DNA from 4 places in the Leifsonia sp. Y862 genome. Region 2 is predicted to be linked to each of the others. Evidence: predicted binding sites of a transcription regulator. Region 2 holds the regulator's gene; each other region holds the start of a gene.
The links. The regulator LexA, encoded in region 2, represses DNA repair genes until DNA is damaged. The targets are predictions, from matches to a motif close to TCGAACANNTGTTCGA.
Positions count from the first base shown of each region.

Region 1: a site for LexA is predicted at 2,045-2,060, ahead of AC25Z0_RS03635 (HNH endonuclease signature motif containing protein). Genes of this name have one in related genera too.
Region 3: a site for LexA is predicted at 1,849-1,864, ahead of AC25Z0_RS05030 (HNH endonuclease signature motif containing protein). Genes of this name have one in related genera too.
Region 4: a site for LexA is predicted at 2,023-2,038, ahead of AC25Z0_RS06345 (HNH endonuclease signature motif containing protein). Genes of this name have one in related genera too.

Region 1 is NZ_JBYHFR010000001.1:765,305-772,373, forward strand. Features, by position in the region: gene AC25Z0_RS03620 (iron-containing redox enzyme family protein) at 1-92, opposite strand, end outside; gene AC25Z0_RS03625 (iron chaperone) at 124-738, opposite strand; gene AC25Z0_RS03630 (hypothetical protein) at 966-1,622, shown strand; gene AC25Z0_RS03635 (HNH endonuclease signature motif containing protein) at 2,252-3,709, shown strand; gene AC25Z0_RS03640 (DUF4870 domain-containing protein) at 3,950-4,327, opposite strand; gene AC25Z0_RS03645 (DUF4870 domain-containing protein) at 4,568-5,020, opposite strand; gene hrcA (heat-inducible transcriptional repressor HrcA) at 5,234-6,256, shown strand; gene dnaJ (molecular chaperone DnaJ) at 6,304-7,069, shown strand, end outside.
Region 2 is NZ_JBYHFR010000002.1:872,026-879,094, forward strand. Features, by position in the region: gene AC25Z0_RS14125 (methylenetetrahydrofolate reductase) at 1-334, shown strand, start outside; gene metE (5-methyltetrahydropteroyltriglutamate--homocysteine S-methyltransferase) at 331-2,664, shown strand; gene lexA (transcriptional repressor LexA) at 2,838-3,557, opposite strand; gene AC25Z0_RS14140 (LysM peptidoglycan-binding domain-containing protein) at 3,931-4,251, shown strand; gene AC25Z0_RS14145 (histidinol-phosphate transaminase) at 4,340-5,428, shown strand; gene hisB (imidazoleglycerol-phosphate dehydratase HisB) at 5,438-6,058, shown strand; gene hisH (imidazole glycerol phosphate synthase subunit HisH) at 6,055-6,687, shown strand; gene priA (bifunctional 1-(5-phosphoribosyl)-5-((5-phosphoribosylamino)methylideneamino)imidazole-4-carboxamide isomerase/phosphoribosylanthranilate isomerase PriA) at 6,741-7,069, shown strand, end outside.
Region 3 is NZ_JBYHFR010000001.1:1,073,978-1,081,046, reverse strand. Features, by position in the region: gene AC25Z0_RS05045 (hypothetical protein) at 1-40, shown strand, start outside; gene AC25Z0_RS05040 (DUF1345 domain-containing protein) at 76-732, opposite strand; gene AC25Z0_RS05035 (J domain-containing protein) at 808-1,740, shown strand; gene AC25Z0_RS05030 (HNH endonuclease signature motif containing protein) at 2,103-3,863, shown strand; gene AC25Z0_RS05025 (hypothetical protein) at 3,925-4,806, opposite strand; gene AC25Z0_RS05020 (SHOCT domain-containing protein) at 4,948-5,355, opposite strand; gene AC25Z0_RS05015 (SulP family inorganic anion transporter) at 5,547-7,069, shown strand, end outside.
Region 4 is NZ_JBYHFR010000001.1:1,349,999-1,357,067, reverse strand. Features, by position in the region: gene AC25Z0_RS06355 (M3 family metallopeptidase) at 1-987, opposite strand, end outside; gene AC25Z0_RS06350 (methyltransferase domain-containing protein) at 1,042-1,881, shown strand; gene AC25Z0_RS06345 (HNH endonuclease signature motif containing protein) at 2,091-3,548, shown strand; gene AC25Z0_RS06340 (hypothetical protein) at 3,716-4,264, shown strand; gene AC25Z0_RS06335 (GNAT family N-acetyltransferase) at 4,257-4,799, shown strand; gene AC25Z0_RS06330 (hypothetical protein) at 4,853-5,122, opposite strand; gene AC25Z0_RS06325 (N-acetyltransferase family protein) at 5,127-5,573, opposite strand; gene valS (valine--tRNA ligase) at 5,574-7,069, opposite strand, start outside.

The DNA of each region.
Region 1 (7,069 bases), on a different contig from region 2:
ACAAGCCGCCCGCTGAGTGGGCCGCGTGGTTCGAAGGGGAAAGCGATCGCAGTGGGCAGGGTCTCTGTGGTCTGGCTGCCTGGGGTGTCCATGGGCCCAGAATCCATCCGGCGTCAGCAATGGTCAAGCCCGGCGTGTGCCGTCGTGCCCTGCTTCGCGTCGATCGTGCCCTGCTTCGCGTCGATCGTGCCCTGCTTCACGTCGATCGTGCCCTGCTTCGCGTCGATCGTGGCTTGTGGCGCCACTCGACACGTTGCATGTCAGCTCACTGCGCGCCACGAGGGCGCCGATCTTCTTTTCGTCTGCCGCGGTCAGCTCCGCAAGGGCGAATGCAGTTGGCCACATGGTGCCGTCGTCGAGGGTAGCCACGTCATTGAAGCCGAGGGTCGCATACCGCGTCTTGAACTTCTCTGCCGGCTGGAGGAAGCAGACGATCTTGCCGTCGATGGCATACGCGGGCATCCCGTACCAGAGCTTGGGTGCGAGGTCTGGTGCGTTCTCCGTGATGACGGCATGGACTCGCTCTGCGAGGGCACGGTCTGCGTCCGGCATGTCCGCGATTGCTGCGAGAACGGCCTTCTCGTCCTGCGCCTTCTTGTCGGAGTCCTTGCTGCGACGTTTCTCTGCTCTGAGCTCAGCGGCACGCTCCTTGATGGCGGCCCGTTCCTCCTCAGAGAATCCCTCGGCCGGCTCACTTTTCGCCGTGGATGTTGCAGTGGACTTCTGCTTCTCAGCCATCGCGGTGCACTCCTTTTGTTGACTCGGTTCTGCGTGTTGAACCGGTTCTGCGTGTGGACTCGGTTCTGAGCGTGAACTGGTTCTGCGTGGGGCAGCGGGTGCCCCGGCTCCACTCGACCACACCGCGGGCCGAACGTAAAGCGTTGGGGTGCGCAGTGGCATCCGCCAATTTCTGTCTGGAGCGCGATACCGTGTGACCACACAGTCGTCAGCGAGAGGATCGCCTCATGCAGTTCGTTCCCGGACCGATCGAATGGCCGCCGGCGCCGTTGTCATTCGACGACGCTGTTGCAGAGTTCGGCGGCCGCGTGGTCACTTTTGCCCCGCAACGGCACATCGAACAGGCGGGCGTCAATGTGGAACGCACGAATGGCGAGATTTCCGCGATCGCGGTGCATTACAGCGTCCTTGTCAATCCGGACGATCGGGATGATCCCGCCAACTTTCTTCGACGCGATGACGCACACAACGACGGGCATCTGCTGTCTGCCGAGCGCGCGGATGGGCTGCCTGACTGGGTGCGAGAGCGGATGCTGCGCTCCAGGTACCCGATGCTGTGGGAAGCCGTGCGCACCTCGACCACCACTGATGCGCTGTCGTGGGGTTCCTATGCTGCGGCCCTTGCGCAGCACCTCGATCACGTCTGGCGGAATGCCTCTGCTAATGGTTTGGAAGCGGATCCATTTTCGGCTCAGGATGCGACCGATCCAAGCCTCGCTCTGGAGCACTCGATCGAGATCGACGGCCTGCCCGTTGCCGGAATCCGAATTGAGCACCGTGGATACCGGGCGCACGGCGCAGTGCTCGGTGACCGCGTGCTGAGCGTCGTACTCCCCGCCACGCTGCCAATGGAGCCGGACCTGCGCTTCGTCTCGGCAGGCTAAGTGAGTCTTCGCGCTTGGTTCCGGCGGTCGAGGAGCGAGCTCTTGGTTGAGTAGCGAGGTCTCCGTTGTCCGAGGTCTCCGTTGGTCGAATCCGTTTGTCGAGGAGCGAGCGCCAGCGAGTGTCTCGAGACCCTTCTCGCCGAATCAAGCGGCACGGCGGACTCAGACGACCGCGCACCCCAAGGGGGCACCGGCAGCGGGGTACGCGGGTTGAACGCAGCAATGCGCATGTTGCAGCTACCGCGCCGCCGCGTTCGACCCCCGCGGCGGGTCCCACCGGCCACCTCGACACGTAGCGCCGCCCACGAGAGTCAACTGGGCGACGGGCCGTCGTGATTTCATCGGGGCGCGCGAAAATGCGGCTGGCGCGCGATAAACCGCGCGCCAGGCGGGAAAACGCGCGCCAGAGTTCGGCGCGGTGACCGAACGCCTATTCTCGCTCGCACCTCGCACCTCGCACCTCGCACCTCGCACCTCGCACCCTCGCACCCTCGCACCTCGCACCCTCGCACCTCGGGGCCGATAGCGGCCCGCCCTCCGGAACATCTACCCGAACATACTTACGACTAAGCCCTGGCTGGGATTGAGAAAAGCTCGCCTATCTGTTCTAATACTGGTAGTATTGAGGCATGCTCACAATCGAGGAATCCCGCTCAGTGAAGGACATGCTGCAGGATTTCACGGCGGAGTTTTCGGAGGCCCAGCCCTGCGCCACGGTGCGCGTCGACAGTGATGATGATCTGGTCGAACGTGCCATCCAGGCGGAGCAGGCCGGACGGATCATCGACGCGTACCGAGTGTCGTTGGCCGCCGAGATTGAGGAGCGGTCGCGGAAGACCCTGGAGGTCTCCGAGCGGCTGTCATCCAAGCGCGGATGCCGGAGCGGCACCGAGCTGTTGGAACGGCTCACAAGCGTGTCGGCGAAGACCATCGCCAAGCGCATCCGGTTGGGCGACCACGTCCGCACCCAGTACGGGTTGGACGGGGCGGCGTTCCCGGCGAAGTTCCCGGCCGTGGCGGTCGGGCTGGCCAGTGGGCTGCTCGGTCGGGACAGTGCCGAAGTGATCATTGCGGCACTTAGCCCGTTGCGTGGCCGGATCGCGGTCGGTGAGATCCAACTCGCCGAGGAAGCCCTCGTCTCAGCGGCGACGGGGCAACCGATCGGGCCGGGCGACGAGGCCACGACCCCGGTGGCTGCGGATGAAACGCTGCTGCAAGCGCAGGTGTGGAAGGCATTCATCGACCCGGACGGTCTTGAGCCCGATGAGAAGCGGGCGATGTTGAACCGCGGGTTCCGGCTCGGCACCGAGCGCGACGGACTCATCCCCGTGTCGGGAGCGTTGATGCCGGAGACGGCCGCCAAGTTCCAACGGTTGATGGATGCATACATGTCGCCGCGGACCGCGCAGGTCAAGTTCCTGACTGTGGAGGAGCAGGAGCAAGAGATCGACCGGGACGTGCTCGAGCACGACGATCGGACCCGCGACCAGCTGCGCCACGACCTCTTCACGATGATCGTTGACACTGCCGCGCGAAGTGCCGAAGCACCCTCGATTGGCGGGGCCGCCCCGACCGTGCTGGTCAGCGTGCGGCAGGAAGACTTCCTGGCCGGCACGGGTGCCGGTCACATTGATGGGCAGGTGGCACCCATCTCAATGCTGACGGTGGAGCAGATGGCGTGTGCCGGGGGAGTGCAACCGGTCACGATCAATGCGAAGGGCAAGATCATCGAACTTGGGGTCACCGACCGGTGCTTCTCCGGCCAGCAGCGCCGTGCAATCACCCTCCGGGACGGCGGCTGCATCATCCCGGGCTGCCAGAGCCCGGCCGCGTGGGCCGAGATTCACCACGTCATCCCGGATGCGCTCGGCGGGCCCACCGAGGTGGGTAACGGAGTGACCCTGTGCTGGTTCCACCACCGAACGATTCACCGGTCGGGGTGGCAGATCCGGATGGTCGACGGGGTGCCGCAGGTGAAGGCCCCGATCTGGATGGACGGGCAGCAGCGGTGGCATGTGGCCACGAAGTCCCCGACCCGGATGGCAGACCAACTCGCCGATAGACGTGATCATCCGCAAACGGGCTGAACAGAACCGACCCGGCCGTGTCTGTATTGGTCCGAGACCCCACCCGGTTGAATGATCAGGACCCGCGTGAAGCATGCTCCTAGGGGGCCCGAGCGCGCACCGGGCGCACCGTGGGCCGCGAGCGCGCGTTCACGTTCTGCTCCGACATCCGCTCAACGAAAGAAGCCGCTCACCAGATCGTGACCTGGTGAGCGGCTTCTTCCGCGTGACCGCCGGTGCGGCCTCACACGAGAGTGCGAGCTAGCTGACGAACTTGATCGACAGCGGGTACACGTACGCCTCGCCCTTGTTGGCAGCGACTGCGGCCATGATGCTGAAGACAATCGTCACGACCCATACGGCGAAGACGATCAGGATGCCGATGAAGACGGCCGTCAAGATGGCGCCGATGATGTACGCGATCAGCATGGTGAGCTGGAAGTTCAATGCCGCAGCGGTGTGCTGGCGAATGAACGGGCCGCGATCCTTGAGGACCAGGTAACCGATCAGTGCGGGCAGCAGCTCGAAGAAGATTCCGCCGATGTGGATGAGCGTCGCCCAGAGCTTTTCGTCAGCCGGGCTGAGCTGGCTGGGAGACTGGTACGGGTTGGCGGGAGGGGGTGGAGGTGCATCAGACATGGTGTCTCCTTTGGCGCTGGGATCGTATGGCGCTGGATCGCGCACGGGGCGGGCAATGATGACGTGCAGTGAAACGCGGACATGCGGAAAACGCGGTGATGTCCAGTCAATACAGTACAGACAGAGCGAGACGCAATTGGGGACGAATACGCGTGTCTGGCGTGGCTACGTCATCCGCGGGCTCCGTGACCACTGTTTGGTCAAGCCCGTATTGGTCAAGCCCGTATTTGGTAAAGCCGGCTATCCGATGAAGCGGATGGCGTACGGGTAGCGATAGTGGTACCCATCCTTCGCCTTCATGAAGCCGAGGATGGAAAAGACGACACCGAGGATCCAGAGCACCCAGAACAACAGGCCGATGAACGAGATCAGGCCGAAGGTCACGACGGTCACGATGAAGCTGACGACGTAGATCACCACGTACCCGATCGACAGGGTGATCTGGAAGTTGAGTGCTTCCTTGGCTTCCACGTTGGTGAACGGACCGCGCTGTCTGAAGACAAGCCAGATGATGAGCGAGGGAAGGAACCCCAAAATACCGCCCAGATGAGCCAGGGACGCCCACTGCCGGTCGTCCATTGTCGACAGGGTGGTATTCGGGTTCGGCGGAACGTAAGACTGCCGGAAGCCGGGCGGCGGCTGTTCCTCGCCGTCTGGCGGTTCTGGGGGAGTCTGTGCATCCGGATCAGTCATGATCGCGCCTTTCAGACGATTGCACGCTCCAGGCGGTCATGCCAATCTCGCGCGCCGTTCTGTATGCCAACGCTACTGCGGTGAAACTCCGGTTGGCAATCAATGAAGGCACAGGTAGACGCGATATGATTGGCACTCAGTCAATGCGAGTGCTAACGCGAAGAGTATGCGAGCGCCGACGTGAACGCCGAGTGAAGAGGGGACTGTAACAGCATGGTTTCCGAACGCAGCCTTGAAGTCTTGCGCGTCATTGTTCAGGACTACGTCGCCTCCCGCGAGCCGGTCGGATCGAAATCGATCGTCGACAGGCACTCCTTTGGCGTCTCGGCCGCGACAATTCGCAATGACATGGCCCTGCTCGAAGAAGAAGAACTGATCGCCGCACCGCACACCTCGTCGGGGCGCATCCCCACCGACAAGGGATACCGGCTGTTCGTCGATCACCTCGCCAATGTGCGCCCGCTGACTCCAGCTGCGCGCCAGGCGATCGAAACCTTCCTCGGTCAGTCCTCCGACCTCGACGAGGTCCTGGCTCGCAGCGTGCGACTTTTGTCACAGCTGACGAAGCAGGTCGCCCTCGTGCAGTACCCGTCGCTGTCCCGCGCCCGCGTTCGCCACGTCGAACTCGTGCCGCTGACCGATCACCGAGTGTTGTCCGTGCTGATCACCGACTCCGGTCGGGTTGAACAGCGCGTCATCGACCTGCCCCGTGCTGTCGATGAGCAGCAGCTTGCCTCGATCCGTGCCCGGCTCAACCAGTCTGTCGGTGGGTCGACCATGACAGAGGCAGCCAAAACGCTGACGGATGCCGGCGACTTCGGCCCTGCCGTAGAAGCCGATCTGCTCGGCGTGATCGTGTCCACCCTCATCGAACAGGTCGGGGCGAACCGCCACGACCGCCTGGTGATGGCAGGAGCTGCGAACCTGGTGCGCACTGAGGAAGACTTCAGTGGCAGTATCTACCCCGTGCTCGAAGCGATTGAGGAGCAGGTTGTCCTGCTTCGCCTCTTCGGTGAGATGGTGGCCGACCAGCACGGTGTCTCGGTGAGCATCGGACGTGAGAATGCGTCATTCGGGCTGGGGGAGACATCCGTTCTCACCAGTGGATACACCTCAGCCGGCGGCGACCTGGCCAGGCTGGGTGTGCTCGGTCCGACTCGCATGGACTACTCGAACAACATGGCTGCGGTACGCGCTGTTGCCAGATACCTCTCCCGTCATCTCGGTGAGAACTAGCTTTTATATCCACTTTCCCGCACACAGATCAACAAGGAGAGCCGCTTTTGGCTGACCACTACGAAGTCCTGGGCGTTTCCAAAGACGCAACGATCGATGAGATCAAGAAGGCGTACCGTCGCCTTGCCAGGCAGCTCCACCCCGATGTGAATCCTGGTGCTGAAGCATCGGAACAGTTCAAACTCGTCACGCACGCCTACGACGTCCTGAGCGACCCGAAGCAGCGCCAGCAATATGACATGGGCGGCCAGGGCGGTGGCGGATTCGACGGCGGCAACTTCGGAAACTTCGGCGACATCTTCGAGACGTTCTTCGGTGGCGGCGGTGGCGGCGGCAGTCGCGGACCCCGCTCACGTCGTGAACGCGGCCAGGATGCACTCATCCGCGTCGAGGTTGACCTCGAAGAGGTCATCTTCGGCACGCACCGCGACCTCGAGGTCGACACGGCCATCGTCTGTGAGACCTGCAACGGCAGCTGCTGCCAGCCGGGCACGTCGCCCGTCACCTGCGACATCTGCCACGGCACCGGAAGCATCCAGCGCGCAGTGCGCTCCCTGCTCGGCAACGTGATGACGTCAAGCCCCTGTGGCACCTGCCGCGGCTACGGCACCATCATCGCAACGCCGTGCGTCACCTGCCAGGGACAGGGCCGTGTTCGCGCCCGTCGCACCGTGGCCGTCGACATCCCCGCCGGCGTCGACACCGGTCTCCGCCTGCAGATGCCAGGCAGTGGAGAGGCCGGCCCCGCTGGCGGCCCGAACGGTGACCTGTACCTCGAGATGAAGGTACGTCACCACGACATCTTCAGCCGCA
Region 2 (7,069 bases):
CATCCTGCCCGGCATCATGCCGGTGACCAGCCCGGCCAGGCTCACGCGCATCCTGCAGCTCTCCGGCGAGGAGCTGCCCTCTGAGCTCTCCATCCAGCTGGAGATCGAGCCGACCGACGAGGGCAAACGAGAGATCGGCGTCCAGCACGCCGCCGCCCTTGCGCAGGAGCTCGTGGCCGGCGGCGCCCCCGGCTTGCACCTGTACGCGTTCAACCAGCACCGCACGGTGCTCTCGGTGCTCGAACGGGCCGGGGCCCTCCCCACCAACTACCAGCCATCTGACCGACAGCCCACCACCGCAGTATCTGCCTCAACAGTCAAGGAACCAGCATGACAACCACTCCCGCATTCCCGACAGGCACCATCCTCGGATACCCGCGCATCGGCCGCCGCCGCGAGCTGAAGAAGGCTGTTGAAGCCTTCTGGGCCGGTCGCATCGACGAGGCCACCCTCGAGCAGACCGCGGCTGACCTCCGCGAGGCCACGCGCGCCCGCCTCGTTGCACTGGGTCTCGGCCGGGATGACTCCTCGATCCCCGAGTCATTCTCGTACTACGACCAGGTGCTGGATGCCGCAGTGACAGTGGGCGCCGTCCCCGCCCGCTTCGCTGGGTTGGTCGACGCAGACGGCCGCATCGACCTCGCCGGTTACTTCACGCTGGCACGCGGTGAGGGCGACAACCTGCCGCTCGAAATGACCAAATGGTTCGACTCGAACTATCACTACCTGGTGCCGGAGATTGGCCCTGAGACCAACTTCACCCTCGCGAGCGATCGGATCGTGCGTGAATTCGAGGAGGCAGCCGCCGCCGGTTACCTGACCAGGCCCGTCATCGTCGGCCCGGTCACGCTGCTGGCCCTCAGTAAGCCGAGCGACGACGCCCCAAAGGGCTTCGTGCCGCTCTCGCGACTCGACGACCTGATCCCGGTCTACGCCGCGCTGCTCGCCCGTCTGGCGGATGCCGGTGCACAGTGGGTGCAGCTCGACGAGCCGGCTCTCGTCAGCGAGAGCATCGAGGTTCCCAGCAGTGAGGTGTACGGGGCCGCCCAGTTCGCCTACTCGGTGCTCGGACGACTGGAACAGCGCCCCGCGATCTTCGTGGCCGCGCCGTATGGCAGCCTCGACGACGCCCTCCCCGTGCTCGCAGCGGCCCCCATCGAGGCGATCGGCCTCGACCTCGTTCGCGGGCAGGTGCCGGAAGCCGTGGCAGGCCTGGCCGACAAGGTACTTGTCGCCGGTGTGATCGACGGTCACAACATCTGGCGGGGCGACCTCGCCGCAGCTTTCAACACGGTGGCCGCTGTTGCCGAGCTCAGCCCGCGCGTCGCCGTGTCCACCTCGACGTCGCTGCTGCACGTGCCGCACGACGTTGAAGACGAGTCAGAGCTCGGCGACGACCTCAGCAGCTGGCTGGCCTTCGCCGACCAGAAGGTGGCGCAGGTGGCCACCCTGGCGCGGGGCCTCGCCGACGGCACGGCGGCGATTCAGGCTGAGTTGGATGCGGCATCCGCTGCCCTGGCCGCCCGCCTTGCCGCCCCTGGCGTGCGTGACGGTGCCGTGCGCACCCGCGCAGCCGGCCTGACGGACGCGGACTTCAACCGCGGCGACTACGCCGCGAGGGTCGCGGCACAGGACGCGGCTCTCGGGCTGCCGTTCCTGCCGACCACCACCATCGGGTCGTTCCCGCAGACCGGAGAGATTCGGCGCGCCAGGGCCCAGTTGAACAAGGGCGAGCTGACCCTCGAGGAGTACACCGCCCTCATGCGTGCAGAGATCGTCAGGGTCGTCGAGCTGCAGGAGGAGATCGGCCTCGATGTTCTCGTGCACGGAGAGCCGGAGCGCAACGACATGGTGCAGTACTTCGCTGAGAACCTCGATGGCTTCGCTGTCACCCAGAACGGTTGGGTGCAGTCGTACGGCAGCCGCTGCACGCGCCCGTCGATCCTCTGGGGCGACGTGTCGCGCCCGAAGCCGATCACCGTCGACTGGTCGGTCTACACGCAGTCGCTCACCGAGAAGCCCGTCAAGGGAATGCTGACCGGACCGGTGACCATCCTGGCGTGGTCCTTTGTGCGCGACGACCAGCCCCTCGGCGAGACGGCCCGTCAGGTGGCATTGGCCCTCCGCGACGAGATCGGTGATCTCGAGGCCGCCGGCATCAAGATTGTGCAGGTGGATGAGCCTGCACTGCGCGAGCTGCTCCCGCTCAAGAAGAAGAACCAGGCCGACTACCTTGACTGGTCTGTGGGCTCCTTCAAGTTGGCGACCGCCGGTGTGGCTGCCGTCACGCAGATCCACACGCACCTCTGTTACTCGGAGTTCGGGGTCGTCATCGATGCCATCCGCAACCTGGATGCCGATGTCACCAGCATCGAGGCCGCCCGGTCGCGCATGGAGGTCGTCAGTGACATCCAGAGCAGCGGATTCGACCACGGCATCGGCCCTGGCGTGTACGACATCCACTCGCCGCGCGTGCCGAGCGTGACAGAGGTCACTGAGTTGATCAATCGGGCGCTGGAGTCGATCCCCGGCCGACAGGTCTGGATCAACCCTGACTGCGGCCTGAAGACCCGCGGCTACGACGAGACGGTCGACTCGCTCCGCAACATCCTGGAGGCGACGCGCGCCGTGCGCGCCGCGTCAGAGGTCGCTGTCTCCGCGTAATCGCGGCGGTGGCGCGGCCACACATGGAAATGGTCCCGGCTGGAATTCCAGCCGGGACCATGTGTCGTTGGTCGAGGAGCGAGCGTCAGCGGGTGTCTCGAGACCTCGCCGGTGCTGGTTTCGAGACGGCCCTGGCGGGCCTCCAGAAGCAGCGGTATTAGGCAGCAGCGGGATTAGACGGAGCGGAGTACCGCGACGACCTTGCCGAGGATCTCGGCGAAGTCACCGACGATGGGCTCGAAGTTGCTGTTGCGGGGGAGTAGCCAGGTGTGGCCGTCGCGCTGCCTGAAGACCTTGACCGTTGCCTCATTGTCGAGCATGGCGGCGACGATCTCGCCATTCTCTGCAGTCTTCTGCTGGCGCACGACAACCCAGTCGCCGTCGCAGATGGCGGCGTCGATCATTGATTCGCCGACGACCTTGAGCATGAACAAGTCGCCCTTGCCCACCAGCTGGCGGGGGAGCGGGAAGATCTCGTCGATCTGCTGGTCGGCTGTGATGGGGATGCCGGCAGCAATGCGGCCGACGAGCGGCACCATTGCGGCGTCACCGATCTGGGCGCTGGGGAAGCCCTCCTGCTCGGCGATGGTCGCGTCTTCCGGCGCCTGCGGGATCTCGATCAAAATCTCGAGGGCGCGAGGACGGTTCGGGTCACGGCGGAGGTATCCGCTGAGCTCCAGCTGGTTGAGCTGGTGCGTCACGCTCGACAGCGACGCGAGTCCGACGGCATCGCCGATCTCGCGCATGCTCGGCGGGTAGCCGCGCTGGCTCACTGAGCGCTGGATGAAGTCGAGGATAGCCAGCTGCTTCTCGCTCAGGCTCTTCCGTCGCCTGGTGCCGCTCGCGCCAACCTTGTCGTTCTTGTTGCGTGAACTGCTGGTGTCTTGCGTCACTGTCCTCGCCTCTCATGCCTGTGGTGCGCTGTGCGAATGGCACGTCCGCTTGAATGTCGGTGGTGTCTGGTTGAGTACAACCGAACAATCGAAACTGTATCTGGCACACCCCTATTCGGCAAACGTTTGTTCGAGTGTGTCGCACATTTCTTTTTGGTAACAACCGCACACATGCTTGATTGTTCGAATAATCGAATATATATTCGGAACATAGATTCGTACCTGGCTCTCCCGGCCGAGAGCCGGGTACGTCCTTACCTGGAGGTTCGACATGAACGCAGTAGTGTGCATCGGAACACGTTCCACCGTCTCGCCCTTTGGCGGGGTACCCACAGCAACACCAATCACACCAGCCACAACCCCACGTCCCGCCGTGGCGACAACTCGCCTGCGTCTGACGCGGCGGGGTCGCGTCGTCTTCACGACGCTCGCAGCCGCTCCTCTTGTTGCGGCGGCATTCTTCCTTGCCCTGAGCGGTGGCGTTGCAGAGGCCTCAGGGGCCGGCACGGCCTCCGGTGCGGCCGACTTCGCCTACATCACGATCTCCGCGGGGGAGACCCTCTGGGAAGTTGCCGAATCACTGGCACCCGCCGCCGACCCGCGTGACGTCATTGCCGACATCGTCAACCTCAACCAACTGGCGAGTGAAGACGTGCAGCCCGGCCAGCGGCTGGCTCTGCCTGCGTCCTTCTAGGCGCGACGTTTCGCCGGGCGGCATCGCCTGGTGCGCCGCCACGCTTAGCTGAGAGGTGCTCTCACCTCCCAACGGTAAAGTTGGGCGAGTGACCAGCCTCGATGACCTTCCCCTTCGCGATGACCTCCGTGGTCAGACCCCATACGGCGCTCCGCAGAAGAGCGTCCCCGTTGCCCTCAACGTCAACGAGAACACGCACCCCATCCCAGAGGCTGTCGCGCATGACATCGTCGCGTCACTGGCCCGTGCGATCCTGACGGTCAATCGTTACCCAGACCGCGAGTTCACCGAACTGCGGGACGGTCTGGCTCGCTACCTCGGTCACGGACTCACCCGCGACAACATCTGGGCGGCGAACGGCTCCAACGAGGTTCTCCAGCAGGTGCTGCAGGCGTTCGGCGGGCCTGGGCGAACGGTGCTCGGCTTCGCTCCCACCTATTCGATGTACTCGATTCTCGCGTCGGGCACCGGCACCCGCTGGGTAGCCGGCGACCGCGATGCCGATTTCGAGCTCTCTCCTGAGACTGCTGCCGACTGGGTGCAGCGCACGAATCCCGATCTGGTGTTCCTGTGCTCGCCGAACAACCCGACGGGTACCCCGCTTTCTCTCGACACCATCGAAGCGGTCTACAACGCCACCACCGGCATCGTCGTGGTTGATGAGGCCTATGCAGAGTTCGCGCCGGTCGGTGCGGCCAGTGCGTTGACACTGTTGCCGGGCCGGGAGCGCCTGTTGGTGTCTCGCACGATGAGCAAGGCGTTCGCATTTGCCGGTGCTCGCGTCGGCTATCTGGCCGCCGATCCGGCCGTCGCCGATGCGCTCCGCCTGGTGCGCCTGCCGTACCACCTGTCCGCGCTCACGCAGGCTGCCGCGAATGCCGCGCTCGCCCACTCCGGCGAGATGCTCGCCATGGTCGACGAGATCAGGGGACAGCGCGACCGCCTGGTCGTTGAGCTGGAGAAGCTCGGGTATGCGCCGCACCGCAGCTGGAGCAACTTCGTGCTGTTCGGTGGTGTGAAGGACCCGCACGCGACGTTCCTCGCGCTCTTGGATGAGGGCATCCTGATTCGTGACGTGGGAATCCCGAACCACCTGCGGGTGACGGCGGGGACCGAGGCGGAGTCATCTGCCTTCCTGGACGCAATCGCGCGTGTCGACGCGCCCGAAGCCCAATAAACTAGCGACATGAGCTCACTTCCTGTCGCCTCGCACCGCACCGCTACCCTGCAGCGGAAGACGAGCGAGTCCAGCATCGTTCTCTCGATCGACCTCGACGGAACGGGTGTCAGTGACATTCACACGTCTGTGCCGTTCTACGACCACCTGCTGACCGCCTTCGCGAAGCACTCGCTGACCGACCTCACCGTGACAGCGAATGGCGACACCGACATCGACGTGCACCACACCGTGGAAGACATCGGCATCGTGCTCGGCCAGGCCATCAAGCAGGCCCTCGGGGACAAGGCAGGCATCTCCCGCTACGGCGACGCACTGGTTCCCCTCGATGAGGCGCTCGTGCAGGCCGTCGTCGACATCTCCGGCCGTCCATACCTCGTGCACACCGGCGAGCCTGCCGGGTTCGAATTCCACCTCATCGGTGGGCACTTCACCGGGTCGATGGTGCGCCACGTCTTCGAGGCCATTACCTACAACGCCGGCCTGACCGTGCACGTCACCGTGCAGGGCGGCCGCGACCCCCACCACATCGCCGAGGCGGAGTTCAAGGCGTTCGCGCGAGCATTCCGCCAGGCGAAGGCCCTCGACCCGCTTGTCGTCGGTGTCCCGTCCACCAAGGGTGCATTATGACCAACGTTGTCGTCTTTGACTACGGAACGGGCAATGTCCACTCCGCGGTGAAGGCTCTGGAATTGGCCGGTGCCGATGTCACGCTGACGTCGAACCGGAAGCTCGCCCTCGAAGCGGATGGGCTGCTGGTTCCCGGCGTCGGTGCCTTCAGCGCCGTCGTTGACGCTCTGAAGGCGGTCGGCGGCGACGAGATCATTGACCGCCGACTGTCGGGCGGACGCCCGGTGCTCGGCATCTGCGTTGGTATGCAGATCCTCTTCGAGCACGGCGTCGAGCGCGGCGTCAATTCTGACGGCCTCGGCGAATGGCCGGGTACCGTCACAGAGCTGAAGGCGCCCGTTCTGCCGCACATGGGCTGGAACACCGTCACGCCGGATGCCGATTCCGTTCTTTTCCGTGGAATCGCCGACGAGCGGTTCTACTTCGTGCACTCCTACGCCGCGCAGGAATGGTCGCTCGAGGTCATGCCTCCGTTCCCGATTCCGCAGTTGACCTGGGCAGACCACGGCGGGCCCTTCCTGGCTGCCGTCGAAAATGGACCGCTCACCGCCACGCAGTTCCACCCGGAGAAGTCGGGCGAAGCCGGCATCCGCTTGCTCACGAACTGGCTCGGATCGCTCAAACGGTAGTATCGAGAGTTCGTCTGGTCGCGCCAGCGGCACCCCACAATCAAGGAAATCCAATGAGTGAGTTCAACAAAACCCCGCGTCTCGTTCTGCTTCCGGCCGTTGACGTAGCCGGCGGCAAGGCAGTGCGCCTGACGCAGGGCGAAGCAGGCACAGAGACCAGCTACGGCGATCCCGTTGACGCGGCAGCCGACTGGGCAGCCCAGGGCGCCGAGTGGATTCACCTGGTCGACCTGGATGCAGCGTTCGGTCGAGGAAACAACACGTCTGTCCTGAAGAAGGTCATCAAGCAGGTTCGCGGCGTGAACGTGGAGTTGTCCGGCGGTATCCGTGACGACGCCTCGCTCGAAGCGGCGTTCAGCACGGGCGTCAAGCGCATCAACCT
Region 3 (7,069 bases), on a different contig from region 2:
GGTGGCGATCGCGATCCCCACGCAGATCATGCGCGATTAGCGAAGGTTTCTTCGGCTAGTCGATTCGGCCTCGCTCTACGAGGGCAGCCCCGCCAGCAGGTTGATGAGCGAGGCCAGAATGACCGAGCCGAACAGGTAAGACAGCAGCGAGTGCTTGAGTGCCGTGATCCGAATATCGTGCGTTTGAAGGCTGGTGTCTGAGACCTGGAAGGTCATGCCGAGGGTGAACGACAGGTAGGCGAAATCGCTGTACATGGGCGGGTCATCTTGATTGAAGTCGACACCGCCGTCGTCTCCGGAGTAGTAGAGCCGGGCATATCGCAGCGTGAACAGCGTGTGCACCAAGAACCAGGAGAGGGCGACGCTGGCGACCGCCAGCACGGCAGTCCACACCTGTTCCGTGTTCGACGCGTGGGTCTGCGTCGCGATGAGCAGCACGACGACGGCACCCAGGCTGGCGAGGCTGGACAACAGGACCAGGAAGTCAGTCGAGCGTCTGGTGGGGTCTTCGCGGGTCGAATGACGAGCTGTGGTCTCCGCATCCATGGGAATGATCAGCGTCCACACCAAGGCCAGGTACGAGATGCAGGAGCAGCCCCATCCAACGATGGGAGCCAACGCCCAATGCCCGCTCGCCCCCGTGATGAGCGCCGCAATGATGCCAATGACGAACATGATTGCGACCCGAAAAGCGGAGTGATGGCGCGGGGCGTTTGCATCAAAACTCTTCACACGGCGATCGTTGCACAGAAACGACCGGTATCTTGATGTACTGCATTTATTGATCACCTATGTCGAGAGATTTTGATGACAGACAGCCCGGCTGCGTCCACCCCGTACGAGATTCTGGGCGTGACGGCTTCCGTCAGCGACGATGAGCTGAAGCGCGCCTATCGGCGGCTGTTGCGGCAGACACATCCGGATGCCGGCGGCAGCGCGACAGAGTTCCACGCCGTGCAATTGGCATGGGAGCGAATCGGAACGCCAGCCCTGCGCGCCGCGTATGATCGCTCGCGATTCACTGGCGCGGAGCCCGTGTCGGAATCGACATTCTCGACTGGTAGAACAGGAACCCGCCGTGGACCGTCAGGGCCACGCGCCAGGATGCATGGGCACCCCGGCGGCTGGTCGCGGCAACGCTACCTTGAGCTGATGCGGGAGTGGTCAGGCAGGGGCAGGTCGCTCGACGACCCCTATGATCCCGAACTGATTCGGTCTGCACCCAGAGAGATTCGGCACCTGCTCGCTAAGGCAGGCGCTGAGGAAGCGACGGCGCAGCTGGTTTCGGGGCTCGGAATCGGGTATACCGCGTGGCATGACGTGGAGACCGGCGGTGGAACGGACAAACTTGACCACATCGTGCTTGGTCCTGCTGGGCTGTTCGGCATCATGTCGGAGGACTGGGGCTGCATGATCGAGGTGCGAAAGGGTGAACTCGTCGGGGATTTGCTCGCACCGGGGGAGGAACCCATCGACGCCCTCCAGGCGAGCGCCAGAAGCCTGACGAAGTCGCTGCGGGTGCGCTTCACCGCACTCGTCGTTGTCGTACCTGATGGCGCGATCTCCGAGCCGGCAGTTCTTCCGTCGAGAGGTCGACGTCCGAGTGTCGTCGTGCTCACACGATCGAGGCTGATCGGTCTTCTGCGCGATGGAATGCCCGGCTTGCAGCGTGGCAGTTTCGAGAAGGTCTTTGAGCTGCGTAGCCAATTGCAGAACGGTATCCGCTTCGTTGCTGACTAACGATCGCCGTGATTACGGATGCTCCGTTGTGCGTTCATCAAGCCAGTTGCCTTCATCAAACGGGTCGAACATAGAGTTCATGTAGTGTGAGAAATCCTCTTGTTTCTTTCGAACGTTTGATCTAGAATTGGGGCATGGATCCAGCGCTGGAACACCCCGAACGGCCGGTGAACACTCCCGCCACTTCACACTCCACGCGCTCGGTCTCCTCGCTTCCCGCGGTCTCCCTTCCTGCTGCCTCAGTTCCCAATGCCTCCACTTCCGCAGCTTCAGTTCCTACGACTTCGGCTCTCCCCACGTCTTCCTTTGCTGACCGCGCCCTGGCGACTGTCGTTCGGCTCGCTGCGGTGCGGCGCGGACCCGTGGATTTTAGTTGGTCCCATGCCGAGAAGCAGCTCTCGCGGTGGGTGTTCGAATGGGACGTGCAGCAAGCCGAGAAAGATGCCGCAGAGCAGGCCGCGGAAGATGCCGCGGAGCAAGCTACGGAAGTTGCCGCCACGCAAGCCGCAGAGCGGGCTGTTGAGGAGGCGGCCGCTGAGCAGATGGCCGCGACGCAGGTCCTGATCGGCGATGTCGGTGGCCCGGGAACAGAGTCCGCGCACGGCGCGATCAACCTCGCGCTCCGAAAAGCGGAGACCGCACAGTCCACGACCGCCCGGTCGATGGCCGTGGAGGTCGCAGCGGCGGCCGAGGTCATCCGCCTGGCCCGTAACAACCTCAGCATCTATTTGACGCCGGGCGGGATGAGTGAGCCCGACGCCCTGGACCTGGCCGAACGGACCGCAGCCACCGACCTGAGTTTGCGGTTGAATCGTTCGCCCGATCAGGTGCGGACCATGGCCCATGAAGGGCTGGTCCTCGCCGAGTCGCTGCCGCAACTCTGGGCACTGTTCCAGGCCGGTCACACCGGATACGCGCAGGCCCGCGCCGCCGTCAACCATCTCACCGGATTGGCCGACCCGGAGGTCATCGCCCACTACGACACCGAACTCTCTGCGAAGGCTACAGAGCTCACGCCGGAAGCTTTCCAACGCAAGGCTCGCACCCTGCAGCAACGACTACTCGCCGAACCCCCTGAACTCCGCCACGCCCGCGCGATGGCTGACCGCCGCGTCGTGATTGAACCGGCCAACGATGGCATGTGCACGGTGTTCGCGGTGATCAGTGCCGCGGACGGCATCCGGATCAACGCCCGACTCGATGCCACCGCCAAGCGGATCGCGAAGAAGGAAGCCAAAGAAGCCAGAGCCGCCGGCACCGGCCGGGACCGGTGCCGCACCCGCGCACAGATCCGCACCGACCTGTTCGCCGGGTGGCTCGCCGGGGATGGCACCCCGACTGCCGCGAAGGTGCGACCGCTGCTGTTCATCCCCGTGCATGGGCTCCTCGGCGGTACAAATCCCGCCAAGCAGGCCAGCAGCGCCAGGACCGGCGGGCACTCGGGTCGTGTGGGTCACGACGGACAACTCGACCACACCGGCGTCGCCGGCCATGACGGACACCTCGACCACGGCGATCACGGCGATCACGGCGATCACGACGAACAACTCGGTCACACCGATGCCGTCGATTCAGTGGCCCACGCTGGCCAGCCGGTCCCCTTCGATCAGCCCGCAGTTTTGCAGGGCTATGGACCCATCGATCCCGTCACCGCCGCGCAACTCTTCATCGACGCCCCGGCGTTCCGCCGGGTGGGCACCGACCCGTTCACCGGCGAGATCCTCTCCTTCGACCGCACCCGCTACCGGCCCACGAAAGCGCAACGCGAATGGTTGGCCGCGAAATACGGCACCTGCGCACGAACAGGCTGCAACCGGCTCGCCGTCACCGCAGACGTCGACCACCTCAAAGAATGGGTTCGAGACCACGGGCTCACCAACGAAGACAACCTGATCCCGCTGTGCCCACCCGATCACCGGTTGAAGACACTGACGAAGCTCCGGTACAAACGAGACCCAGACGGCAGCGTCACCGTGACCACACCCACCGGATACGTCGGGATCAACGCCCCACCCGATCCACTGCCCCGGCATCCGCTGCTCACGAATTCACTGGCACGTTCGCCACTACTCCGACAGCTACGGGAATCCCGCAGGCCACTGCCAGAGAACCCACCGTTCTGAGCAGAACAGATCTGAACCGATCTGAACAGAGCAGAGCAGAGCAGTGCGTTCGCCGAATGGCTTAGGCGCGAGCGATACCGAGCTTGTCGACCCAGTAGTCCAGGAACGTCGAACCGGCTTCGTCGTGAATCTCTTCACCGATCACAATGACCGGGTACGGCCGCTCAAGTACTCCATCGGAGGGACGCACATCGACGTGGGCCACGTCGTAGCCGGCAGCATGCAGGTGATCAGCCATGAGGTAGTCGCTGCGGGAATCGCCGACGGATCGCCACAGGGTGGGCAGTTCTCCCGAGCTGGCGAAGAAGGCCAACGCGCGTTCGGCGGCGTGATTCTTGTCGAGGTTCACGGACTCAATGTCGGTGGAGATGATGGTGGGGTCGATGCGGAATGGCACGTCTCCGGCGCTATTCGCCGATTCACGGTTTCCGAACCGCACTCCGACTCCGGACTCGACCAGGATGTCGTAAGCGGTCTCATTGAAGGACCGCTGGGCGGCCTGGAAGTCGGCGTTGCTCACATCCGTGCGCTGTTCGACGGACACCATGGCCAGCTTCGTCTCGTCGAAGAACATCGTGTCGCTGTAGTCAGAAGCGATGAGCTGTCTGAATCGCTCAACGAGGTCAGCAGGAAGTGCCACAGAGTCGTCAACAACGACATCGCCCATTCCGGTCGCGGTGATCGGGAACCAGACGGCGCCCTTCTCGCAGACCCCATACATGCGCATCTCAGCGGGCAGACCCTGCTTCACGAGCGGTCCGACCACCTGTTCGCGGATGAAATCGGCACTTCGCCCGGTGATGAACGCGATCGGCACATTGGCCGATGCCAGCGCAATCAGGTCAGTGATGATGCTGGGCGTGGAAATCGTACGGGTGACCGGGCTGGCGATGGGTCCGTCGACATCGAGCATGAGGCCGAGGGGCGATGCGTTTTCTGACATGGTTCATTGTTTCACGGGGCGGAATGCCGTTCTGAACAGACACAGCCAGCCAGCCGAAGCCCTGCTCGTGTACACAGAACGGCCGAGGCGAATCACTTCGCCCCGGCCGTCCGGTTTACTCGTTCGTGCTCGCTCTTAGCTCTAGCTCACAGGGGCGGCGGTGTGGGCCAGCGCCTGCGACTTGAGGTGCTCGAACTCCTGCTGTGAAATGGTGCCGGCATCGAGCAGCGATTTTGCCTTGGCAATTTCGTCAGCCGCGCTGTGCCCGGCCACGCTCTGGATGTACGTGGCAGTTTCCTTCTGCGCCTGCTGGGCGACCTGCGCCTGGCGCTCGGCCATTCCGCTGCCCCTGGCAATGAGGTACACCAGCACGGTGAGGAACGGCAGGAAGATCAGGAAGATGATCCAGAGGGCCTTCCCCCAGCCATTCAGTTTGCGATCACGGAAGAGATCACCGATCACCGCGAAGAGCGCAAAGAGATAGGCGATAAAGGCGAAACTCCAAAAGAACAGCCAGATGACGTTCCACACATTGCTCCAAAAATCCATGATTGCCTCCCCAGAACAGCGGCGAGGTGCCCCTGTGTGAATGAACTTAGTGGGGAGTGCCCCATCTCGGCTAGATCTGGCGTAATAGTGCGCCCACCGGGCAGAACGTTCCCTCGCCGAACGCGCGCAGCGGCGGTAGCGTGAAATCGATCGTTACCAGAGAGAAGGCGTGAGCTGGTGGATGCCGTGTCGTGGAAGCCGAAGCGGATGCCGAAGCGGATGCCGTGATGAGCCATCCGACCGCGCCTGCCGCGCCGAAACCGCGCTGGTTCCTCCCGACGCTCGTCGGATACCAGCGAGCGTGGCTCCCCGCCGACCTGATCGCTGGACTGTCTGCTGGCGCCGTGGTGGTGCCCCAGGCCATGGCATACGCCACCATCGCCGATCTCCCCGTGCAGATCGGTCTGTACACCTGCATCGTGCCGATGCTGATCTACGCGTTGCTCGGCGGCTCCCGTGCCATGAGCGTGTCGACGACATCCACCATTGCCACGCTGACGGCAGCAACTCTGGTGAGCTCAGGAGTGGCGGCGGGTTCTGATGACGCTGTCAGAGACCTCGTCACACTCACCCTGCTCGTGGGCGCGATACTGCTCCTTGCGCGGCTGCTTCGCATCGGGGCGCTCGTCGAGTACATCAGCAATTCAACGCTGATCGGCATCAAGGCCGCCGTCGGGATCACCGTCGCTGTCGGGCAGATCCCGCGCCTGCTTGGGGCGGATGTCACCTCATCAGGCCACGAGTTCATCCCATCGGTCATAGCCGCCGTCAAGGCGATCCCGCAGTTCAACCTGCCCACCGTGATCCTCTCGCTGTGCTCGATCGCAGTGCTGGTCGTCTGTGGGCGCTTCTTCCCGCGGATACCGGCATCTCTCCTCGTCGCTGTGGGCGGCATCCTGCTCACGTCATTCACCGACATCACGAAACTCGGCGTCACACTCATCTCCGCGGTGCCTGAAGGCTTCCCAGCGCCGACACTGCCGGCGTTCGAGAATGTGACGTCGCTGGTACCAGGCGCGTTTGGCATTGCAGTGCTCGCCTTCCTTGAGACTGCAGCCGTTGCACGGAGCGTCCGTGCAGCCGGCGAACCGCGTATTGACAACAACCGGGAGCTTTTCGCTACAGGCGCCGCGAGCTTCGTGGGTGCGATCTTCCACACCATGCCGGCGGCCGGCGGCTTCTCCCAAAGCGCGGTCACGCGCGCGGCCGGTGCCAAGTCACAGCTGGCCGCCATGGTGACCGCAGCCCTGGCGCTGATCGTCGCGCTGTTCCTCGGTCGCGTCATCAGTCAGTTGCCGGCGGCCACCCTCTCCTCGATGGTGCTGATCGCTGTGTTGTCATTGATCGACGTGCATGGCTTCGTGCGGCTGGCACGACTGAGCCCGGCCGAGTTCTCCGTCGCGGTCGTCACGACGGCGCTCGGCTTGACCGCCGGCCTCCTGCCGGCGCTTGCGGTGGGCGTTGTGCTCACACTCTTCATCGTGCTGTCTGAGCTCAACCGGCCACGCGTGAGCGTGTCGCAAACTGGTGACGGCTATATGGTCATCCGCCTGGAAGAACCGCTGTATACGGCAAACGTCGTCGGCACGATTCAAGTGATTGAAGCGGATGTCGCGTCGGCTGGGCGACCCAGGCTGGTCATCCTCGACACGACGGCGCTGGAGTTCATCTCGGTGACTGTGATCGACAACCTCGTGGAGCTCGATAACGAACT
Region 4 (7,069 bases), on a different contig from region 2:
CTCAAGCTGTGTGGCGGCCTGGTCTTGCAATGCGGCTTGCTCTGTCCGCGCATTGCGGGCTGCGGCCGGTGCGAGCCGTGCGAGCATGTCGTGGATGGCATCCGGTGTCTTGGCCGTCTGGTCTGCTGCCACGTAGGCAGCGTGGTTGTCGAAGCCGAGCAGACGAGCACGCCTGGCCCGCAGCGCGGAGATCTCGAGCACGAGGGCACGGGTGTCGAATTCACCTCCGCGGATGCCGCGCGAGCGTGACGCCTGAAGCACGCGTTCGCGCACGCTGCGATTGGTCAGCTCGGCGAGCACCGGCTGCGATGCCGGCAGCACGAGTGTGAGCACGAATTTGCCCTCAAGGCCACGGTCCTTCGCCGCTTCCGCGGCGGCAGAGATGGCCCCAGGCTGCAGTCCGTCGAGTTCATCGACTGAATCGACGATGACGGCCAGCGCGTTTGTGTCGGCGAGGAGATTCTTCTCAAACCGGGTGGTGAGGGTCGAGAGCTCGGCATTCAGCTCACGCAGCTGCGCCTTGTCGTCGTCGGAGAGAGCCGCTCCCGCGTGGGTGAACTCGGTGTGGTACCGCTCGACGAGATAGAGCGACTCTGCGTCGAGGTCGAGGGAATGCCGCTGGGCATGCAGCGCGGCGATTCGGGCGAAGAGCGTTGGGTCGAGAGTGATGGCATCCTGGTGCGCAGCAAGGAGTGGGGCGAGCTCTTCCTGGAGCGCGGCCGTGAAGTCGGACGCGTCTGACGAGCACACGCTGAAGAAGACCTCCGCGACACGATTCAGGAGCACGCCGCTTCGCTCCAGAGCGACGAGCGTGTTCTCGAAGGTGGGCGCATCGGTCGAGGCCGTGATCACGTCGATCTCTGCCCGCTGCTCCGCGAGTCCCTGCTCAAATGCCGGCCGGTAGTGTTCATCTTTGATTGTGGCAAACGGGGGAAGCTGGAACGGAAGCGTGCTCTGGCTGAGGAAGGGATTTGCGGAGTCGACCATCCACCTACTCTAGATTGGCCGGATGCCGCCGGGTTTCAGTCGTAGGCTCGTGTCATGACTGACTCGCCTGAACCCGTTGACGTACCAGTACGGGACGAATACATGCATGGCCACCACGAGAGCGTGCTGAGGTCTCACGCCTGGCGCACGGTGGAGAATTCCGCCGCGTATCTCATCCCAGAGCTTGCGGCCGGTCTCACCGTGCTCGACGTGGGCAGCGGACCAGGCACGATCACAGTTGACCTCGCTCGGCGGGTGGCCCCTGGCTTTGTGCGCGGTGTTGACCAATCGGCTGAGATCGTCGCGCAGGCGAACGCCCTGGCCACCGACGAGGGTGTGCACAACGTGAGCTTTCACGTCGGCGACGTGTACTCCCTCGAGTTCGACGACAACTCCTTCGACATCGTGCATGCCCACCAGGTATTGCAGCACCTGGCCAACCCTGTCGCGGCCCTCAAGGAGATGAAGCGGGTGCTGAAGCCGGGCGGTCTCCTTGCGGTGCGTGACGTCGACTACGGTGGCACGGCCTGGTACCCCGAACTGCCAGGGCTTGCCCTCTGGATGACGGCGTACCGCGACGTGGCGTTCTGGAACGGCGGAACACCGGATGCCGGCCGCGCACTCAAAGCCTGGGCGCACCTGGCGGGCTTCAGTGACGTGCAGGCGAACGCGTCGATCTGGTGCTTCAGCTCCAACGCCGAACGCGAGTGGTGGGGCGAAATGTGGGCAGCCCGCGCAACGGAATCGAACTTTGCGGCACACGCCATCGAGTCGGGAGCCGCAACCCTGGCTGACCTGCGAGAGATGTCGGCTGCGTGGCTGGCGTGGGCGGCGAACCGCGACGGATGGATCGGCTTGCCACACGGGGAGATCCTCGCGCGCAGAGCGCTGTGACGACACGGCGGATGCGAGTATCTCGGTTTCGTTGATTGAGGAGGCCGCCCGCGGCCGTCTCGAAATCCAGCGACCCAATCTGTGGACGCGTTGCGTCTGAAAGCCTCTCTGCACCTTCTCGAGCCCTGTGGCAGGTCTCGAGAATACAAATGTTCGAACCTTTGTGAGAATCCCTCGCTTAATTACTCGAACTGCAGTACTATTGAATCATGCTCAACATCGAGGATGCCCGCACAGCTCTAGACATGCTGCAGGCATTCACCGAAGAGTATTCCGAGATGCGCCCGTGTGCCGCTGTCCCCGGGTTGAGTGAAGACGACGTTGTGGCACTAGCGGTTGTGGCGGAGCGTGCTGGCCGGTGCGCGGACGCTCTCCGCATTGCGGTGTCCACTGATATTGATGAGCGGTCCCGACCGACGCTGGAGGTGTCGGAGCGGCTCTCGTCCAAGCGTGGTTGCCGCAACTCCACGGAGTTGTTGGAGCGGTTGACGTTGGTGTCGCCGAAGACGATCGCGAAGCGGATCCGGTTGGGCAGGCAGGTGCGCACGCAGTACGGGTTGGATGGCATGGCGTTCCCGCCGAAGTTCCCCGCGGTCGCTGCCGGGCTGGCCGCAGGCCAGCTCGGCCTGGACAGCGCCGAGGTGATCGTGGGCACGTTGGCTCCGTTGCTTGGCCGGATCGAGGTTTCTGCGGTGCAGGAGGCTGAGGCGGCGTTGGTGGCCGCGGCGACCGGGGTCCCGATCGAGCCGGGCGCCGAACCGACGGTCCCGGAGTCCGCGGGTCTGATCGAGGTGCACGCGCTGGTGTGGAAGTCGTTCATCGACCCCGACGGGGTGGAACCCGACGAGAAACAGGCCATGCACAACCGGGGGTTTCGGTTGGGTGGGGTCCGCGACGGGTTGGTAACGGTGTCTGGCGGGTTGATGCCCGAGGTCGCCGCGAAGATCCAGCGGCTGATGGACGCATACATGTCGCCGCGGTCCGCGCAGGTGAAGATGCTCACCGCGGAAGAACGCGACCTCGAACTCGAGCAGCAGTCGTTGGAGCACGACGACCGCACCAGGGACCAGCTCGGCCACGACTTGCTGGCGATGATGGCTGACAATGCGGCGCGAAGCGCCGAAGCGCCCACGATTGGCGGGGCAGCGCCGACGGTGCTGGTCAGCGTCAGGCAGGAAGACCTCGAGTCCGGTACCGGTGCCGGTCACATTGACGGGCAGGTCGCGCCGATCTCAATCGTCACGACGGAGCAGATGATCTGCACCGGCGGTGTTCAACCGGTCACGATCAGCAAGAAGGGCAAGATCATCGAGCTCGGCGTTCCCGACCGGTGCTTCACCGGGCAGCAACGCCGGGCAATCACCCTCCGGGATGGCGGCTGCATCATCCCTGGCTGCCAAAGCCCCGCAGCGTGGGCGGAGATCCACCACGTGATCCCCGCCGCGCTCGGCGGTCCGACCGATGTCAGCAACGGGGTGACCCTGTGCTGGTTCCACCACCGCACCATTCACCGGTCGGACTGGCAGATCCGGATGGTCGACGGAGTCCCAGAGGTTATGGCCCCGGTCTGGCTCGACAACCGCCGGCGATGGCATGTCGCGACGAAGTCCCCGACCCGGTTGGCAGATCAGCTAGCTGATCAGCGCCAACACCGCCGAACGGACTGAACCCCCACTGAGCTGGCGCCTTTTAGGCTGGCAGCAGGCAAGCTGCGCACACGTGCAAGGAGTTGAGTCCAATTTCGCACAAGCGTAGCCGAGCTCCTCCTGAAGAGAGCGCGACGCTATCTGCATTCGCCGAGCCCTAGGAAGCTCCGGCCCCTAGGATGATCGCGATGGGAAACATTGAAGACCTGGTGCCTGGCGCGGTTGAACACACGACTGTGCCGCCACTCGGCGGCAGAGCACCCAAGATGGTGTTCACCGTGATCATGGTCGTCGCTGTATGCGTGATGTTGACGGTCACCGGCTGGTTCGCCATGAAGACTTTCATTTGGCCTACGCAAGATACATCCACGGGAACATGTGCTGTTTACGACCCGGAGAGCTGCGTCGATCTGAAGCTGTCTTTTCTCGAGGATGTCGGGCGACTCGACCTTCCTGACAACAGCGAAGTCTTGGATTCTGGAACGGGTAAGTTTCTTTTCGCCGGCTCAGAGTGGGGACTCGTACGGTTGCCTGAGGCTGTCGAACCGCCCGGGCTTCCCCCTGTGCCTGACGGAGAATTCAACACCAACCGAATGGAACAATTCGAGGAGCTCGGTTTCGTCTCCGTCACAGGCGTGAAGTCCATCTCCAGCGGTCGATATTTCACCGAAGTGATCACAGGGACCGACAGCTCAGGGCGGACCCTGGTTCTTATAGATCGGAGCTGGAATGGGTAGCGATGTGACACCCGAGTGCCAAGTCTCAGCGCCCGAGTTGGTGTTCCGCACAGGTAGATCCCGCGACACGGCGGACTGTGTTCGGCTGTGGGTCGAGGCGTGCGCCTCACGAGATGGTGTAGCGGTCGGCGGTGTTGCCGAGCGGGCGCTACCAAAGTTCGACCACGCCGAGTGCTGGATTGTTGTCGAAGACCCGACCTCTGGACTGCTCGGTTTCGTGCTTGCCACCACGCCAGGCAGCGGACTGCCGGGCGATCCGCTGGACGCGCCAGTGATTGGTTTGCTCGCGGTCGCACCCGGCGCCCAGGGGCGCGGGCTTGGCAGTGAGTTGATGGACGCCGTCGCTGCAGATCTCGCGCGACTGGGCCATAAGCGCTCCGTGCTCCACGCCCTGCTTGACAATCGCTCGGCCGTTCGCCTGTATGCCAGCAAAGGATGGCAGCCGTTCGGAGAGGTATCCCAACACACGCTACTGAAGCGTCCGATGCAAGCCTTCGTGCTCAACGTGGATTCGGGCCACGCTCATCGGCCTTAAACGACAAACGGGCCGACCCAATGTTTGGGGCGGCCCGTTGCTACGTTCAGATGCTAGATCCAGTCATCCTCGTCATCGTCGCTCTCGACAACCGGCTGGGTGATCGTGGCGCTGTCATCTTTTTTGATGTAGCGGATGACGGTGCCATCATCGAGTTCGATAACGGGACTGCCCTCCAACCAGGTCAGCGTCCAGCGCCAGTCCGACGTGTCAGCGTCACCGGCCGCGAGGTCACCCTCGACGGCCTGAAGCGCGATCTCGACAACTTCGGGCAGGCCGGTCGGCGCAGTGCCTCCGAGCGGCCAACGGCTACCAAGCTGCATAGCCTTAGACTTCCTGCTCGTAGGTGACCCACGAGGTGCGGGTACCGATGTCGTCATAGAGACGCTGGGCATCCTCGTTGTCTGCTGCCGTGATCCACTGCACCTGGTGCAGGTTGTGCGCGCGAGCGTAGTCCTGCACGTAGCTCATGAGCTGGCGACCGATCCCGGCGCTCCGGGAGCTCGGCACCACGAACAGGTCGTCAAGGAACAATGCCATGTCGGCGCTCAGCGTGCGCGGGAACTGACGGAAGTGCACGAATCCGACGAGCTCACCGTTCTCATCAACCGCGACAGCACCGTCGAGGTCGTGATTCTTGTCAATGATCCAGCTCCAGACCTGCAGAGCCTTCTCGTCCGTGAGTTCACTTTCGTAGAACTCGCTGTAGCCCTCGAAGAGTCCCAGCCAGGGGAAGAAGTCTTTGTCCCCGAGTGGCCGCACGTGTACTGACATTCAGTTCTCCTCACTCGTTGGCACCGTTTCAAGAACGATGTCAGTGACAGCTAATTCATTTCCCTCAACGAACGTCAATTCGCTGATTCGACCGACTGCTTTGAGATCTGCGGCGGACTGTGCGAGCAAGCTCACCTCGTCCTGTGTACCGCTAATTACAGCAGAAACGACGGCAGACTTCTGAGAAGCTTTCGCATCCGTCTTCGCGCGTCGGATGCCGGTGAGTGCACGACTGGCCAAACCGAGCAGTGCGATGTTGCCGGTTGCCCCTGCTTCGAGGTCAGCGGCTACGGGCCACGGCGCGACGTGCACCGAGCCGTCGTTCGACCATGACCAGGCCTCTTCGGTCGCAAACGGCACGAACGGAGCGAACAAGCGCAGCAGTGTTGACAGCGCAATGCGAAGGGCTGCGACAGCAGAAGCCTGTGCGGCATCCGTGTCTCCGTACGCGCGTTCCTTGACTAGTTCGAGGTAGTCGTCGCAGAACGTCCAGAAGAAGCTCTCCGTGAGCTCAAGGGCCCGTGCGTGGTCGTAGTTCTCGAACGAGGTGGTGGCCTGCGCGACAACCTCACGCAGGTTGGCGAGCATGCTTGCGTCGACAGCCTCGGTGACCTGGGCGCTGGCGTCACCCTCGAACGTCAGGATGAACTTCGATGCGTTCAGGATCTTGATCGCCAGGCGGCGACCGATCTTGATCTGCGTCGGGTTCTGTGGATCGAAGGCCGCGTCAGTGCCGAGGCGTGACGATGCTGCCCAGTAGCGCACAGCATCTGAACCGTGCTGCTCGAGCATCCCGGCCGGAGTGACGACGTTGCCCTTGGACTTCGACATCTTCTTGCGGTCGGGGTCGACGATGAAGCCGGAGAGTGCCGCGTGCTTCCACGGTGCAACACCGTGCTGCAGCTCGGCACGCAGCATGGTCGAGAACAACCAGGTGCGAATGATGTCCTGGCCCTGTGGGCGCAGCGAGTACGGGAACACGAGGTCGAACAGCTCAGGATCGCGCTCCCAGCCACCGGCAAGCTGCGGGGTGAGGGAGGAGGTCGCCCAGGTGTCCATCACGTCAACTTCGCCGATAAAGCCGTTGGGCTGGTCGCGCAACGCCTCATCGAAGCCGGGAGCCGGCTCGCTTGACGGGTCAACGGGCAGCATCTCGCGGGTGGCGAGGATCGGCTCATCGAACAGCGGATTTCCATCGGCGTCGAGCGGGTACCAGACGGGCAGTGGAACGCCGAAGAAGCGCTGGCGGGAGACCAACCAGTCGCCGGTGAGGCCGCCCACCCAGTTGTCGTAGCGAACCTTCATGAACTCGGGGTGCCACGACAGCTCTGAGCCGTGCTCAAGCAGGCGTGAGCGCAGTGCTTCGTCCCTGGCGCCATTCCGGATGTACCACTGACGGGTCGAGACGATCTCCAGGGGCTTGTCGCCCTTTTCGAAGAACTTCACCGGGTGCACGATCGGCTTCGGCTCCCCGATCATGTCGCCGCTGGCACGGA